Regions from separate parts of the Virgibacillus ainsalahensis genome, predicted to be linked through region 2. Evidence: riboswitches for the same ligand, from Rfam matches in the RefSeq annotation. Region 2 holds a riboswitch; the other holds the start of a gene.
The links. Region 2 has a riboswitch for preQ1 ahead of queC (7-cyano-7-deazaguanine synthase QueC). Riboswitches for the same ligand answer to the same signal wherever they lie in the genome.
Positions count from the first base shown of each region.

Region 1: it holds a riboswitch for preQ1, as region 2 does, so the genes downstream of both, ACZ427_RS15790 (QueT transporter family protein) here and queC (7-cyano-7-deazaguanine synthase QueC) in region 2, are expected to answer to the same signal.

Region 1 is NZ_AP043943.1:3,196,581-3,205,520, forward strand. It holds partial or broken gene ACZ427_RS15755 (aldo/keto reductase) at 1-336, shown strand, start outside; gene ACZ427_RS15760 (MarR family winged helix-turn-helix transcriptional regulator) at 884-1,312, shown strand; gene ACZ427_RS15765 (ring-cleaving dioxygenase) at 1,316-2,254, shown strand; gene ACZ427_RS15770 (alpha/beta hydrolase) at 2,414-3,016, shown strand; gene ACZ427_RS15775 (calcium/sodium antiporter) at 3,138-4,091, opposite strand; gene ACZ427_RS15780 (DUF2935 domain-containing protein) at 4,283-4,708, opposite strand; gene ACZ427_RS15785 (VOC family protein) at 4,903-5,766, opposite strand; PreQ1 riboswitch class I at 5,953-5,997, shown strand; gene ACZ427_RS15790 (QueT transporter family protein) at 6,006-6,491, shown strand; gene ACZ427_RS15795 (DUF3891 family protein) at 6,782-7,549, shown strand; gene yfkAB (radical SAM/CxCxxxxC motif protein YfkAB) at 7,613-8,737, opposite strand.
Region 2 is NZ_AP043943.1:913,861-922,800, reverse strand. It holds gene ACZ427_RS04260 (potassium/proton antiporter) at 1-628, shown strand, start outside; gene ACZ427_RS04255 (APC family permease) at 734-2,143, opposite strand; gene ACZ427_RS04250 (CoxG family protein) at 2,415-2,873, shown strand; gene ACZ427_RS04245 (CsbD family protein) at 2,940-3,212, opposite strand; gene queE (7-carboxy-7-deazaguanine synthase QueE) at 3,205-3,927, opposite strand; gene ACZ427_RS04235 (6-pyruvoyl trahydropterin synthase family protein) at 3,924-4,361, opposite strand; gene queC (7-cyano-7-deazaguanine synthase QueC) at 4,358-5,023, opposite strand; PreQ1 riboswitch class I at 5,293-5,339, opposite strand; gene ACZ427_RS04225 (MBL fold metallo-hydrolase) at 5,429-6,409, opposite strand; gene ACZ427_RS04220 (acyl-CoA thioesterase) at 6,454-6,858, opposite strand; gene ACZ427_RS04215 (zinc-dependent alcohol dehydrogenase family protein) at 7,014-8,138, opposite strand; gene ACZ427_RS04210 (long-chain-fatty-acid--CoA ligase) at 8,346-8,940, opposite strand, start outside.

The sequences.
Region 1 (8,940 bases), 1.6 Mb from region 2:
ATTTCATTTGTTCCATTCTTTCCTTTTGCAGCAGGGCTTTTAGCTGGTAAATATACAAAAGATACGAAGTTCAACGACTTCCGCTCTAAAATGCCTCATCTCCAGGGCGAAGCTTTTGAGAAAAACCTGGAAAAAGTAGAACAATTAAGGGAAATCGCAGACGCCAAACAAGTGGAAGTACCCCATGTCGTTCTTGCCTGGTACTTGACACGCGCATCCATTGATACTGTCATCCCTGGGGCGAAGAAACCGGAACAGGTGCTTAATAATTTAAAGACACTGGAAGTTGGATTAACCAAAGAAGAAATTCAAGGAATAGAACGGATTTTTTCCTAATATCAAAAAACTGCTCATTCCTGAGCAGTTTTTTGTAACCAACTGACTACTATTTTACTACAGTAGTCTCTTTTTCTGTGCAGCTGGCAGCTTCTGATGCCCAATAAATATTTCTTAACATTCCTCTACAAGATCTGTGTCCTCTTTCCCTATGACGGTATTAGTTAACAATTGGGGAATCTAATCTTCCAAATACAATAATTGAATATTAAACGTATGCCTTATACCTCTTGCAAATGATACCTGAGAAGCAACTAGTCTTCCCCAGCCAGCAATTTGTCCTTTCCACCCAAAGAAATATCAAAAAGGTCTATTCTTGCTTTTTGAATATTGTTGTGCAAATTCTATACTTCCTTAATATCATATCCAGTTCTTACATATCTTTAGCAAATATAAACATATTAACGGTATATCCCCCTGTATTTCACTTCTATTGCTATTCAAACGCCGGGGATTGACATCTCTTTTAAAATAATATATTATGAATTCAATATAGTTTTTTTCAGTTTAATTAGATTAAATATTTATTACGTTGGAGGTAACAAAAGTGAGTGAAAATTTATCTCTAAAAACATTTGTTGTATTAATGAAATCATCAAAAGCAGTGATGGAACAAGTAAAAAAAGATATAAGCAGTTATGATATGAAAACATCTGAATTCACCATTTTAGAAGCTTTATACCATAAAGGGGAGCTGACCGTGAAACAGATTTCTGAAGCAGTGCTCATCAATACCGGCTCCATCACCTATGTCATTGATAAGCTGGAATCTAAAGGCCTACTGGAACGCCGCCCTTGCACAGATGACCGTCGTGTTGTCTTTATTCATATCACGGATCGCGGAAACGAGCTAATGGATGAAATTTTTCCAAAGCATCAAAAAGTCATTGAGAATCTATTTTCAGATATAACTGATGATGAAAAGGCAACGATTATTGACTCCTTAAAAAGGGTTGGGCAAAAAGGGGAAATGTAAAAAATGAAAAAAACAGCAGGTATACACCATATAACAGCTATTGTAGGCCACCCACAGGAGAATATTGATTTTTATGCAAGTGTGTTAGGACTCAGACTGGTTAAAAAAACAATTAATTTTGATGACCCTGGTACGTATCACCTCTATTTCGGCAATGAAGGTGGCACACCAGGTACGATTATCACCTTTTTCCCCTGGGCAAATGCTCGTCAGGGGAAAATTGGCGATGGCCAGGTAGGGGTGACATCTTATGTCATTCCAACTGGATCTCTAGCGTTTTGGGAAAAGAGGTTGGAGAAATTTAATATTACATTTGATAAATCCACGCGCTTTGGAGAGACATCATTAAGATTTTCTGATCCGCATGGGCTTCAGCTGGAACTTGTGGAAAGAGATGATGGCGAACAAAACACCTGGGACTTCGGGAACATTACTCCTAATGTAGCAATTAAAGGCTTTGGAGGAGCAACATTGCTGTCAGCTCAACCAAATAAGACAACCCAATTGCTTCAGAATGTAATGGGATTGGAAAGAGTCGGGGAAGAAAGTGGGTTGATTCGTTTCAAATCCTACGGCGATATCGGTAATATCATCGACGTAAAATCCGTTCCAGATACGAGAGGGCAAATGGGCGTCGGTATTGTACATCATATTGCATGGCGGGCAAAAGATGATGAAGACCAATTAGATTGGAAAAAATATCTTGGGGAAAATGGCTATGGCGTTACACCCGTTCGTGACAGAAACTATTTTAATGCCATTTACTTCAGAGAACACGGGGAAATTCTGTTTGAAATCGCTACAGATCCCCCGGGATTTGCACATGATGAGCCCCATGGAACAATGGGACAGGCATTGAAACTTCCGGAACAGTATGAAATGTACCGTGACCAGCTCAACCAGACATTAATCCCAATCCAAATAAGAGACCTGGATAATTAGAAAGAAGTTTTACTTTGCTTTCCTTGAATCCAAATAATCATACAGAAAGAGAATGATAAACTGTTAACAGGAAGTATTGTACGCAGGGGTTCAATGGAAAGACCGAAGTAACCCCACCTTGGCCTTGTATGAGGCAAGACAATAGAAAGGAGAAATACAATGAAACATATTTTTCAAAAAGGAAATGACCAGGTAAAACCAACTATTCTTTTACTCCACGGAACTGGAGGAACGGAACAGGATCTTCTTCCACTGGCAGAGCAGATTGATGCAGATGCAAATGTGCTGAGCGTTCGAGGAAATGTTTCTGAAAATGGTATGCCACGATTTTTCAAACGTCTAGCGGAAGGTGTATTTGATGAGGAAGACCTTATGTTCCGCACGAAAGAATTAAATGAGTTTCTTGATGAAGCAGCACAAAAATATGAATTCGACCGTCATAACATTGTTGCGATCGGATACTCAAACGGCGCTAATATTGCAGCAAACCTGCTATTCCATTATCAGGCTGCCTTAGCAGGAGCGATTTTGCACCATCCAATGGTTCCCAAAAGAGGTGTTGATTTACCGGATCTATCAGGCAAAAATGTATTCATTGGTGCTGGTACAAATGATCCGATCTGCCCGGCTCAGGAATCTGAGGAGCTAAAGTCCTTGTTGGAAAACGCTGGCGCCCGAGTTGAGATTCATTGGGAAAACAGCGGGCACCAGTTAACGATGGGTGAAGTTTCAGCAGCTGGAAAATGGTATCAAACAGTATAATATGATTGAAAACCGTTCTGTCTCTTTTAAAGACAGGACGTTTTTTTGCCTGGAAGCTAAGAAAATATACACTTTCTCACTGAATAAAGTGCGGGGATTGGCGAATATCCAGCTTTTCTCATTAATTTCGAATAATAATATAAACAAGATAAATGACATAAATCGCAGCAAGGATGATTCCCTCCGTTTTGCCGATTTTAAAGTTCGTTCTTGAGAAAACAAGCAATATTACGGTAAGTATAATCATAATCATTACATCCATGAAAACTTTACCATTAACCGCCAGTGGAGAAATAACAGCCGAGGCACCAAGTACAAATAATATGTTAAAAATATTACTTCCTACAATGTTACCGAGTGCAATTTCACTTTCTTTTTTCAATGCTGCAGAAATGGATGTTACAAGCTCAGGAAGGGATGTTCCTATCGCAATAATTGTTAAACCAACAAGTGTCTCACTCATTCCCAGTGAATAGGCTATCTCTGTACCATTATCCACAACCAAATCACCGCCAAACACAATTGCAGCAAGTCCAAGCAATGTGAAAACGATGCTTTTCCCCCATTTTATGTCCTCAGAAACTGCCTCATCCGCCGTATCCCTCCGACTTTTCAAGCCAATCTCAATGACGTAATACATAAAAATAGACAGAAACAGTAAAAAGATTAACCCATCACTGCGTGTTAATAAATTACTACCCAATCCTTGTAATATAATATCACTCATAAGAACAAACAATACTCCACTTGCCAATAAAGTAAAAGGAATTTCCTTTCTAACGGTTTCCCCTTCTACTTTTAAGGGATAAAGAAAAGCAGCAACCCCTACTACAAGTGTCAGATTAAAGATATTACTCCCTACCACGTTACCCAATGAAACATCTGCACTTCCTTCCAGTGCTGCAATAATACTGACTGTCGCCTCAGGGGAACTTGTTCCAAAAGCTACAATCGTCAAGCCGATTAAAATAGGCGGTATACGAAGCAGCCTTGCAATATTGGAGGAACCATCCACAAAAAGATCCGCTCCTTTAATGAGCAATGCAAAACCAGCAATTAATAAAATATAAGTCATTGATGCTCTTCCTTTATAACAGTATTTTTCTAGTAGTTTTTCCTATTCATTTCCTATTATTATAAACGAAAAAAGTTAAATTAAAATAATGATGTTAAAGGTGTTCTTATTTAATTTCCAAAAGAAAAAGCCCTTTATAATGGCTACCCCATTAATAAGGACTATTTCGTATTATTTTTATATTGACAGAATTACTGCTGATACAGGATTGTTTGTGCGACTCCAATAAAATACTCTGATTCAACAATAATATGATTCAATACAACCTTGGCTGTTTGATTGGTGCTAATAGGTTGACTTTCCTCCATAATTGTACGGCAAAATTCAATAAAGGCTTCACTTTGCTGCAAACAAAAAGTAACAAGCTGCATAATATCCTGATGAAGTGCTTGAGAAACCTGTCCATTTGAACGATTTACTGTCTCAATATATCTTGTTACTCGCTGATGTGCTTTCGCAAATTCTTTTTCCCAATCTTTTAATGCCTCTACATATTTCTGTTCAAGATTTCCCACAAGCTCCCTAATAACAACAGTATGTTCTTCTTCCTGATGTTTCCAAAACTCGGCCTCATCAAGAACACGTAAAGGCATCTGGTTCCCATAGTAATACTGCATTAATTACCCTCCATCCTATTTAACATCACTTCATATATATGTACAAGATGTCCAATGAAGAACAATAATTTAACATATTAAAAAAGGTCAGATTAAATCTAATCTGACCTTTTTTGTTCTCCAGCTATGCGGCTCTCTTCATTATTTACTATGATATTGAGTATTTCCTCCCAAAAGTGAGCCGTTTACATTTTTTAAACATTCACTCTCATCTGTATTGTATTACCAGATGGATCTTTCACAACATAATAATCATTTGCTTGAGTTACACCCGCACCAATCTTCTTTAATCGATCAACCGCTTCTCTTCTTACAGTCTCATCCGGAAATACAATCGTGTACCACCTTAATCCCGCACTATTTGTTGCCGGCTCTGGTGCGCCCGTTCCATTCCAGACATTTAATGCAATATGGTGATGGTAGCCACCGGTTGATGTAAAAAGCGCACCAGGGAAGTTTGTAACAATGTTGAAGCCAAGCCCCTGCATGTAGAATTCTTCCGTCTTTTCCAGTTCAGCAACATGCAAATGGATATGTCCCATTACTGTATCTTCTGGCAGCATATTCCATTCTTTATCACTTTCCGCAAGGAGCCCATCTCCATCCAGAGGCTCTGTACTCATCGTTACCTCGCCTTCTTTCCAATTCCATTCGGAAGACGGACGGTCACGGGCAATTTCTATTCCATTCCCATCCGGATCGGAAAAATAAAGTGCTTCACTTACAATATGGTCAGATGCTCCCAACCTTAATTGGGGGCCTCCCTTCTTAATAAGATTTCTTAGAAACGCTGCAAGGTCCGCACGTGATGGCAGAAGAATTGCAAAGTGAAATAATCCAGTGGTCCTTCCCTCTTTCGGTACAACATCTTCAGGTTGCTCAATCGTGAGTAAAGGTGTTTTCCCATCTGCTGTTAACACAGCTTTACGACCAGACTGTTCGAGCACTTGAAATCCGACAACATTCTTATAAAAAGTAAGTGAATTTTCCAGATCTGTTACGTTAATACTAACTTCACCAATATATGTCACCGGTTTTTCAAAAAACTTCTTTTCCATATTTATCTTCCTCTTCCTTCAATTTTCTTTTATATAAACACTTTTATTACAAGTCTTCACTTGGTTACTTTATGTAAGTATTATATTTCCTATTACACGTATTGTCAACTGACTTCTCTTCAATTTAAGCATGGCATTGAAATCCTCTTTTCATTCCTGTCTTTTTGTACTATACTAGTTTAGTTGCAAAACGTGGTTCGTAACCATCCCACGAAAAAAAACTAGGGAGCGAATGAAATATGAAATCGAAAACACTGGTAGTAAATGCCGTGTTGGCAGCATTGTATATTGCTGTATCCATGGTAATTCAGCCATTTGGATTTACGAATGTGCAATTCCGTATTTCCGAAATGTTTAACCATCTTATTGTTTTTAATAGAAAATACTTTTTCGGGATCGTATTGGGTGTGTTTTTAACCAATTTGCTTTTCTCACCGTTAGGAATTTACGACCTGGTATTTGGTGTGGCACATTCTGCTATTTCTTTGGGAATTATTATTTTTCTTGCAAAGTATATTAAAAACATTTGGATATTGCTGATTGCCAACACGCTCGTCTTTACATTCAATATGTTTATCATCGCATTCGAATTAAACTTGGCTCTTGCCCTGCCATTCCTGTTCACATGGCTAACAACAGCTGCAGGTGAAATTGTTGTACTCGCTGCGGGTATACCGATTATGTATGCATTAAATAAACGTTTACGCTTTGATAAACTTATATAGATGATGTACTTCACCATTCATTGCGGATGGTGAAGTTATTTTATGTAGATAAAACCAGCAAGGTGGCTAAGCGCATGCGTTGTTTTTCATACAAAAGTAAAACTTTCTTACTGTATAAGTCCGTTTTGGCTTTTGTCACAAGTTGGTAAAAGCCAAATTTTTCTAATACTCTTCCCGTTCCAGCCTATTTCATTATTAAAAACTGGCTCATTATATTTTGCCACTCCAACATTTTTGATTATACTTAGAATATACATGATGGGTAAAATGAGTAGAAAGGATGATCGTTGATGATAGTCAGGGAACGCACGAATGAATTTGTAATGATTGAACAGGATCACCATGCCCAGGTTTCAGGAAAGATCATGGCTAAATGGAAGGATGCATTATTTCAAGGGACAGAACAAAGAAAATCTGTGGAATATGCGATTCATATGCATGATTACGGCTGGAAGAATTTTGACAGGAAACCTTTTTGGAATGATAAACATCAAAGCCCTTACTCGTTTAACGATTTTCCTGATATTCCTAAAGTTATCCTTTATAAGCATGGGGTCGATGTGGTAGAGAAGGAAGACTCCTATGCAGGCCTACTTTGCAGTGAACATTATAAACAATTCCTGATCAATGAACCAGGGGATGAAATTCAGGTTTTTGTTAAGCAGGAAGAAGAGCGGGAAGAACGAATCATAGAGTCACTGGGTCAATTCAACAAACGTTTGTTTAACTTTCATTATGGTCTTGTTCTTCTTGGTGATGGTCTATCTTTATATGCCTGTTTAAACGAGCCCCTAGCCTCAGAAGAAAATGTGCATCCTTTCTTTAAGAAAGGTATACCTTTATCCTCTGATCTGGAACTGGGAGATACAATGCAGCCCCGTTGGGTAGATGAACATACGATTGCACTTGATCCATTTCCTTTCGAGGAGCCGATTGATATTAAAATCAAACAAAAAATCGTGGCGAAGGAGGCCATTTCAGCACAGGGGTTAATTGACAGTTATGAGCAGGCCCCTTTTGAGGAAGTCTCCATACGCTTAATAGCTGAAGAGAATTAATTTCTAATGCCACTGTCGATTGATTTTTGCGCCTTCGTCATACCCGGCGCAAAAATCTTCTTATTACATTCGAATCTTCGCTTCCCTCTTCCCAAAATCAATATCCGGATAATATGCATTTTTCACCAAAACATTTGGGCCGAGACATTTGACTGCTGAACAATGGCAGTTCAGACTTTTGGCAGTCTTTGACTCCAGCCATCGTGAATAGGCTTCTGGTAATGCGCCTGTTTGAATATTTCCCAATGAAGATTCATCCGCAAAGTCCGTTACGATAATATCTCCTGTAAATATATTTACATTTAGACGGGAGCGCCCATCCGGATCATTCCTAAGTGAAATATTTTTTTCCTTGTACAATCGTTTAAGTAAATTTAACGCTTCTTCCGAGGAGCTGCAAGCATAAAAAGGTAGTGTGCCGAACAACATCCACATCTCTTGATTACGGTAATCTAAAAGACGCTCAATACCTGTACGCATTTCATCCAATGTAAGTGTTTCCAGATTGCTGGCGAAATCTACCGGGTACATTGGGTGAATTTCGTGCCTCGCACATCCCATTTCATTAACATGATCATGGATCTCTTCAAGATATGGAAAGGTCCGCTTATTCAGCATGGTTTCTGCAGATACCATAACCCCCTCATCCGAAAGTCTTTGTGAATTTTCCACCAATCGATCAAAATACTTCTTTCGATTTTCCAACGAGGGTTTGCGTTCCATACGTGCAAATCCGGTTTCCGCAAATTCCTCCACTGTTCCCCAATTATGAGAAATATGCAGGACATCGAGAAATGGGGTGATTTGCTCATAGCGATTATAAGGCAGCGTCAAATTTGAATTCATCTGTGTTTTTACTCCGCGGCTATGTGCATATTCCAGCAAAGGAAGGACATAGTTTCTTACTGATTTTTTGTTCATCATCGGTTCTCCACCTGTGATACTTAATGTACGGAGATGCACAACTTCATCCAACCGTTTGATAAGCAAATCCATTGGGAGCGCATCCGGGTCGCTTGGCTGCAAGGTGTAGCCGACTGCACAATGGGCGCAGCGCATATTGCACATGTTTGTTGTTGTAAATTCGATATTTGATAAAGTCATTTCACCATGTTCTTCAACATCCCTATAGGCTTCCCACGGGTCATTGGCAGGTGTCATGGATTGAAATTTCTCTTTAGGTATCATTAATAAAAACTCCTTTTCTTAGAAGGTCAAACCAATAAATTTATACTTTTTGACATTGCAAACAATACCTACCTCATTTTAACACGTTTACCTATTCCCTCCATCTCCTTTTCAAATCAATTGTATTCAAATTTCTTCAGTTCCTGTTCGTCCTTTTTATTCATATCTAATTTTCTCAAAAAACGGGCATGATTTCCACGCAG
Region 2 (8,940 bases):
CGGTCTGTTCGTCATCCTTGGTCTCTTTGTCATTCCCGAAGATCTGTTTACACTGGAGATTATCCTGCAGGGGCTGCTGCTTTCTGGGATATTAATGCTTGTCGCCCGCCCGATCGCAGCATTCATTTCTGTTGCAGGAATGGATTTTAATCTAAGGGAAAAACTATTCCTCTCGTGGGCAGGCTTGCGCGGAGCGGTTCCAATTGTACTTGCCCTTTTTCCGATGATTTCAGACCTGGAAAACAGCCAGCTTTATTTTAATATCATTTTCTTTGTCGTTTTGACTTCCACGCTGCTGCAAGGGACAACAATCTCACTTGTTGCTAACAAATTAAACCTTGTCCGAGGTGGGAGTAGCAACCCTATCCATTCACTGGAACTGCTATCTGTCGGAAAAAAAGAACTTGAAATTATCGAATTTAAAATTGACGAGCAAGCACCAGTGAGGGACAAAAAAATTAGAGACATCAGTCTTCCGGCACAGGCCAATATCACCTTTATTCTTCGTAACGGAGAGACACTTTCTCCACACGGGAATATTGTATTACAGGAAAATGATGTCCTCTATGTTCTGATTCCGGAAGAGCAAATTAGCAGGTTTGAGAAGGTGTTGAAGGGTGAGACCTAATTGAAAATAAGGAAATGCCCTGCCCGCCTCAATCACGATTCTCTTTGCAGTTAAGCGAGGAAGCTCTCCTTATGAAACAGCCTCTTTTCTTATAATATAGGCAGTCTATTCAATACGACTAATTTCGTTTTTCATATGCTTATCCGCGTTTTCCCTGCCGTACTTAGCAATGGAAAAGCGATACAATATGATACCTAAAACAACCCATAGCCCTATAATCAACCATTCATATGGCCAGATAAGTGCTGATGGCATTCCGGGCATGTAAAGGACAGAAACCCCAGCTGCCATAAAAATTGCTATCCAGCCAATGGTTGTACCACCACGAAGTTTAAATGGTCGCTTCATGTCCGGCGCTTTTTTACGTAAAATAACAAAAGATATAGCTACCATCAGCCATGCGACAACTAGTCCCAGCCCGCCTGCATCAACCAACCAGACAAGTGCCGGTCTTCCCAATAAGGGAGCAGCAGTGGAGAAAATACCAATCAGTAAAATAGCCTTATGGGGCGTATTATATTTCGGATGAAGTTCTCCCAACGACTTTGGCAACATCCCTGCCCTGGCAAGTGCATAGATAGCCCGGCTTCCTCCCACATAGAAACCTATCCAACTTGTTAAAATCCCGCCTATCCCACCAAGCACAAGAATATTTCCCATCATTTGACTATCTCCAAAGGCATGTGCCATTGCATCAGCTGTTACCAGATCAGATTCTCCCATTTCAGCAGGTGTCAACACTCTTGACACACCAAATATAACAGCAATATACCAAACAACAGCAAGAATAACAGCGATAATCAACAATTGACCAATTCGTTTTTTTGGAAGATTAATTTCTTCCGCAGCCTGTGGAATGACATCAAATCCGACAAACATAAATGGTGTCATAATCACGACAGTTAATAAACCGGCCATACCATTTTCAAATAATGGCTGCATATTTTGCACATTACCTGCAGCTGTACTCCCAGTAATTAACATTAACCCCGCAATAAGAATAAGCAATGTAAGAATAAATGTAATGGCAGTTGATAATTTAATACCACGGTAATTTATCCAGGCCACAAATACAGATCCTATCATACCAACCCCTGCCCATGTTATCGTGACATCCCAGCCAGCTATCGTGTATAAGTAGCCCTGACTGTAATCCGGGATTAAATATTCAAAGACTGTTGGCAGGGCAACCGCTTCAAAAGCCACAACCGATACATAACCAAGCACAATGGCCCATGTAGCTATAAATGAAGCGGTTCTCCCAAGTGCCTTATACGTATACACATGTTCCCCACCTGCAAGTGGAAGTGCAGAAGCAAGTTCCGCGTAGGTCAGACCAACAACGATTACAAGCAAACCACCGATAAGAAAAGCAAGAATAGCCCCGAGTGAGCCGGCTTCTGTTATCCATAACCCAGTTGTTACAACCCAGCCCCAACCAATCATTGCGCCAAATGCCAGTGCAATAACATCCTTATTTCCCAGAATCCTTAATAATTTTCGATCGTCGTTCATGTTAAACCCTCCGATCCGAATTATTCGTACATCTAACCAGTTTCATAAATTTTGTGCTACTATGTTTATGACAAGCTAAGGGAATTTATTAATCGATTTTCGGAGGAAGACATATATGACCCACGCCTTGGATATACTACGCTTTCCACGGGTAGCATAAAACAACCTAAATCTACCCACTCCCCTCCATAAAAATTGTTCTAGTGGATGGAACGTAAACATATAATCAACAGGGCTCTTCAAATTTGTTTCGGATAAAAAGGAGGACATCATGGTGCAGAATGCGGTTCATCAAATCGAATTGGATATTCCTATTGAAACTGTCTGGTCTTTCGTAAGTGACATAAATAACTGGGCGCCATTGATGCCGGGTTATAAGGCACATGAAATTATTGACGACAGACAATCCCGGTGGAAATTACATGGCGACATCGGCGTCATGCAGAAATCAGTATATCTAACTGTAAATATTACAGAATGGCAGGAACCAACGAAGGTCAGTTTTGAGGTATCAGGATTACAGGAGAATATTAAGGGGAATGGCTATTTTACAGCAAAAGCTCTCCATGAAAGTAAAACCCAAATGACTGGATCTCTCGGCATCCGTGCAAAAGGCATGATGGGTCATATGGTTAATCCTGTTTTAAAAACATTTGTTCCAAGAAAGGGTAAAGAATTAACCGAGGCAATTGCTGCACAGATGCTCAAACGGGAAAGGGTGCGTACATAACGCAGGCTAAAAAAACAAGAAAAGAAGGAACAGGCATCCCATACAGCCTGTTCCTTCTTCTGCAGTCTATCTTTGGTCATTTTCCCGCTCATTATTGGAATTTTTCTTGGAGTCGCCCACTCTATCCTGTATTTCACCTTTTACTTTATCAAAAATACCTTCTGATTTTTTATTTTTGTCATCCGTAACTTTTCCCCAATGTTCTTTTATTTCGCCTTTGATTTTCTTACCGATTTCTTTTGCTCTATCTTCATAACTATTATTTGCCATGTTGAATCCTCCATCTCTTAGGCTTAATAATTCTTTACCTTTTTTGGGAGGAATATAAACATTAGACACCGCGCTTATTCCCCCATAAATATGTATGCAGCTGGGGTAGTACTCGCACATCTTTCAATACATTACTTGCCATTACACGGTCAATAAGTTGCTCATATTTCTCCAATAAATGTGGGAGTAATTTTTCATCCTGCTTTGTTTCAAGATCATCATTGCCAACTTGAAGAAATAATTCTACATCCGGATACCGTTGATGCACTTCTTTTGCATAAATCAAATCAGCCTGATCAAAGATAACCACCTTTAAACTGAACGCTCCATTCTGGCCTTTTTGAAGCGATTCAATAATAAAGTCCAATGTATCAAAATTGGTGTTCATCCCTGAACTTGGCGGTTTCGGAGAGATAGTCAGATCATCAATTTTCATAAACCAGTCCTGCCACCTGCTCCCTTGGGTCTCCAGCGCAACTTTGATGTGATTTTCATGCAATAATTCAACCAATTCATCAATTTGGGGCAGTAATGCCGGATTCCCGCCTGAAATCGTCACATGGCCAAATTGCTCCCCACCCTGTTCGACTAATATATCCAGGATTTTTTGTGGTTCCATTTTCTGTATCATATCTTTTTCCGATCCGTCCCAGGTGAACTTCGAATCACACCAAGAACAAGAATAGTCACAGCCGGCGGTTCGAACAAACATGGTCTTCCTGCCGATGACCATTCCTTCCCCCTGAATCGTTGGACCAAATATCTCAAGTACAGGTATCTTCATATTCCATTCTCCCCCTTTGGACGGTAGATACAATAACTCGAAGGCGTTTCCCGTAAATAGACCTGCAAACACTTCGGCTGATTTGGTAATATATTTAAATGTTCCTGAATAATTTCATAAATGGTTCGGGCTACAACTTCACTTGTTGGGAAAAAATCTGCCTGATTATCCGAAAAATGAGGATCTTCATTAATCGTGGTATGATCGAATCGTTTATGGATTAAGTCTTTAATTGCCTTAAAATTGACCAGAAATCCGGTATGGTCCAATTCATCCCCTACTATGGTGATATTCGTAAAATACGTGTGGCCATGCGTGTACTTACATTTCCCCGCATCATCATGTGGAACATAATGGGCCGCGGCAAAATGGAAATCCTTGTTTAGTTCATACACGTAACGATGTGCTGCGACAGGATAAATTTGCTGCATCATTTCACATCCACCCCAGATTTTTTAGTTTCGTATTTTTCGAGTCCTTTCTGGCGCAGTCTGCAAGCTGGACACTCGCCACATCCACTGCCTTTCACACCGTTATAGCAGGTAAGCGTATAGTCCTTCACAAATTCAAAAGCATCCAATCTGTCACTAAGTTCCCACACTTCAGCCTTATCGAGCCACATCAAGGGAGTATCAATAACAAATTGATCATCCATCGATAGATTCAACGTAACGTTTAACGATTTTATAAATACATCCCGGCAATCCGGATAGCCGCTGAAATCGGCCTCAGAAACACCTGTGACAAGATGCATTGCTCCGATTTGTTTTGCCAAAACCCCTGCAAATGAGAGAAATAATAAATTTCTCCCCGGCACAAAAGTGGATGGCAAACCATCTTCCCCATCTGTAATATCAATGTCTTCTCTCGTCAAAGCATTCGGAGCCAGTTGATTTAATAAGGACATATCAAGCTCATGATGCCGCACATTCAATTTCCGACAAATCTCCCGGGCACAATCCAGTTCGGCAATATGACGCTGCCCATACTGAAATGTAACAGCCTCAACATGGTCAAATTTTTCCATTGCCCAGAACAGGCAGGTCGTACTGTCCTGGCCGCCGCTGAACACGACTACAGCCTTTTTATCATTCATTTTTCATTTCCCCTCTCTGTTTTGATGAACAAAAGCTCAGAGCGCCTTGGTCACCCTAAGGCATAGCTTAAGCAAAAAACTCACAATGGCGTTTTTTACCACAGGGATTTTCTTGCTTAAGACCTCGAGGGGGCTAGGCGCTGGAGCTGGACGTGGCATTTACTGACAAGGAATAGATATGCTGCCAAAACTATATACTTTCTTAACTCCAAAGAAAGGAGGTTATGCTTTCCCATCAAAAAAAACAACACAAAGAAACTGTGTTGTTTAGTTTCCTAGTTTTTTATCGAGGGATGGAATTGCGAACCTCTCCTGCAGATATGCAGATTTCCTTATTGATATAGTTACAGTGTAGCATATTCCTTGAGGTAATTGGCAGGAAAATATCCTCAAAAAGTGAAAGTCCTATTTATTATAGATATATGCCCCATTTCTGATCTCTCTACTGCACTCTCCTTGATTCCTCAAATACTCCAGATGGGCCAATGTTTCCCCAATGGCAAACCTTGTCTCATGGATGGTCAGCTCTTTTTTGAAAAGCTTCTGACAAGCTTCATAGACCGAAGTATCGCCGCTAATTGACTCCAGCGTCTGGCCCAGTCGTTCGTCATGATGAGATTTGATTGCATCAATCCTGTCATTCGCCCCATAAAACGGCTTCCCATGGGAAGGAACAACCAAATCGGCATCTAACTTTCTTATTTTTTCCAAAGATTCCAGATAGCTTGCCAGCGGGTCGGGATTTCCGTGAAACCAGTAGGAAATATTAGGTGTGATCTTTGGCAGAATATGATCGGTCGAAAGCAGGATATTCTTCTCTTTATTATAAAAATTCACTAGCCCGTCCGAGTGTCCAGGTGTGAAAATAATCTCATATTCATATTTGCCGATTTGGATTCTTTCCCCTTCCTCCAAATATTGATTCACAGCAGGATATGGCGTAACACGGGCAACAAACTCCTCGGTGTTGCCTGTCATTTCTCTTGAAATAGCATCTGGGATTCCGGCCAGCTTGTAATTATCATCAAGTTTAGCCAGAAAACTTTCTGTCCAGGCATCCAAACCTGCTTCATGATCTACTTTCGACATCCATGCGCGTGCACCCGTTTTTTCCTGCATCCCGCCGGCATAACCGAAATGATCCGGATGATAATGGGTAATGATGATATCCGTGACTGTTTTTCCTTTCAGTTCCTCTTCCCATCTCTTAACCGTTTCTTTATTATTCAACCCGGCATCGATAACTTTCCAGCCGTCATCCCCTTCAGCCAGGAAGCAATTGACATGGTTAAGGCGAAAAGGCAGATCAAGCGTGATTGGTATTAGTCCGTATGGTTTTAGAATATCAATAAATTCTTTATCTTTTTTGATTGTTTGTTTTGGCATGTAACTTCTCTCCATTCTTTTATTCTGATACGTTAACAAGCTGTTTAATGAGTAACCGACTCGTACAAATGCTCCTCCAGTTCTTCCCTAACCTTCGCAGGAATAGGCTCCGATTTCCCCTTCTTCCTGTTATAATTCACATAAATTGCTTTCCCTTTTGCACAAAGATTGCCATCCTGATGAATTTCTTCATATAGCTCCAGGCTTGTATTCCCGATTCGTTTCACCCATGTATAAACTTCAACATCTTTTCCGAAATAGATTTGACGTTCGTAGTCAACCGATGTATGAAGAATAATCATTCGCCACTTTTCAAAAGCATCATCCGGTGTAAACAATTTAAAAATTGGATTTCTCGCTGCTTCGAACCAGATGGGTAAGGTCGTGTTATTAATATGGCCTACTGCGTCTGTTTCAGATACACGAGGTTCGATTATTTTTTTGTACATGCTTCCTCTCCCCCTTTACCAGGTGACCATTTTCCGCCAAACCTCATTAATTTCAACCTTCGAATACTGTTTCTTGCCAAACCTTTGTGGCAAAGACCTTAGCCCGAACTTATGCAGTAAAAAGTTTTATACTTCTTAACTGCTAACAAACACAGCTAAAATTTAATAATAATCCTGGAAGATTCTCCCTTTGCCAGCTTGTTGAAGCCTGCATTAATTTCCTCTAATGGAATGATTTCTGTCACTAATTTATCAACTTGCAGACGGTTCTGTTTAAATAGATGGATATAGTGCGGAATATCTTTGTCAGGAACACAACTGCCGACATAAGATCCTTTCAATGTTTTTTCTTCCGCTGTCAGACTGACATACGGGAATGAAAAGTGATGTTCGGGATGGGGAAGCCCTGTTGTAATCGTCGTCCCTCCACGTTTCGTTATGCCGTAAGCCACTTCCATAGCCGGAACCGCTCCGGCTGTTTCAAATACATAATCGAGTCCGCCACCAGTTGCTTCACGAATTTGTTCGATCACATCTTCATCTTTTGAGTTAAACACAGCAGTTGCGCCCAGCTCTTTTGCCTGCTTTAATTTCGTTTCATTGAGATCCACTGCTACTACACTGCTTGCACCTGCAGCAACAGCACCTATCAATGCACTCAATCCAACACCGCCAAGCCCGACGACCGCCACAGTACTTCCTAATTTAATGGATGCGGTATTGACAACTGCACCGACTCCAGTTATAACAGCACAGCCAAACAGGGCAACTTTTTCAAAAGGAATTGCTTTATCCACTTTAACCAATGAATTTCTTGAGACAACAGCATATTCCGAGAAGGCAGATACTCCTAAATGGTGATGGATTACTTCATCACCTGAATGGAGTCTTTTCCCGCCGCCAAGCAGTGTTCCATCATTATTCGATTTCGCTCCGTTTTCACATAAAGCAGGACGACCTTCTTTACATGGTAAACACTGCCCGCAGCTTGGAACAAATACACATACAACATGATCACCAGAATCCAGATCTGTAACACCTTCGCCTGTTTCCGTCACAATTCCGGATGCTTCATGCCCAAGCGCCATTGGCAATGGCCTTGGTCTCGATCCATTAATCACCGATAAATCGGAATGACAGAGACTTGCGGCTTTTATTTGTATTAATACTTCCCCCTGTTGAGGCGGATCTAGTTCCAATGTTTCTATGCTTAGGGTGTGGCTTTTTTCATGCGGTTGGGCAGTACCTGATTCGCGTAGTACTGCTGATTTGATTTTCATTTAACGTACCTCCTAACTAGGCAATGTGTAAACTTCAGAAAAATATTATAAACCGCACTGATATCTTTTTCGACGTATCTTGTTGTTCCCCCTTTGCTTCCTTTTGAACAGACTTCTTTGCTATCTTAATTTTCCTGATATTATATTAAAAGGAACAAGGCAATCATTAATGAAACCCTGTTCCTTATATATCCTATTTCTAACCGGTTAATTCACCCGTTTTTCCCCGTCCCAATACATCTGTCTTAATCGATATTTTTGTAATTTACCTGTTGCTGTTTTCGGCAATTCATTTGTAAATATCGCTCGCTTGGGAGCTTTGAAATGAGCTATGCTATCCCGGCAGTAGCTAATAATATCAGCTTCGTTAACCGACGCGCCTTCCTTTAACACGACGATGGCCATTGGCACTTCTCCCCATTTTTCATCGGGGACAGCAATGACGGCAGTTTCCAGGATATCAGGATGCTTATATAATACGCCTTCTATTTCAGTCGAAGAAATATTCTCCCCGCCGGAAATAATCACATCCTTTGCGCGATCGCGGATCTCAATGTAGCCGTCCGGATGAGTTACCGCCAGATCACCAGTATGAAACCAGCCATTCTTAATAGCCGCTTCCGTCTTCTCCGGATCCTTATAATATCCTTTCATTACAGTATTTCCCCTTGTGACAATTTCGCCCATTTCTTCCCCGTTCCAGGCAACTTCACCGTCTTCTGAATTGACCACCTTTGTCTCTCCGTTAAATGCAAGTTCGATTCCTTGTCTCGCTTTAATCGCAGCCTGTTCTTCCACTGAT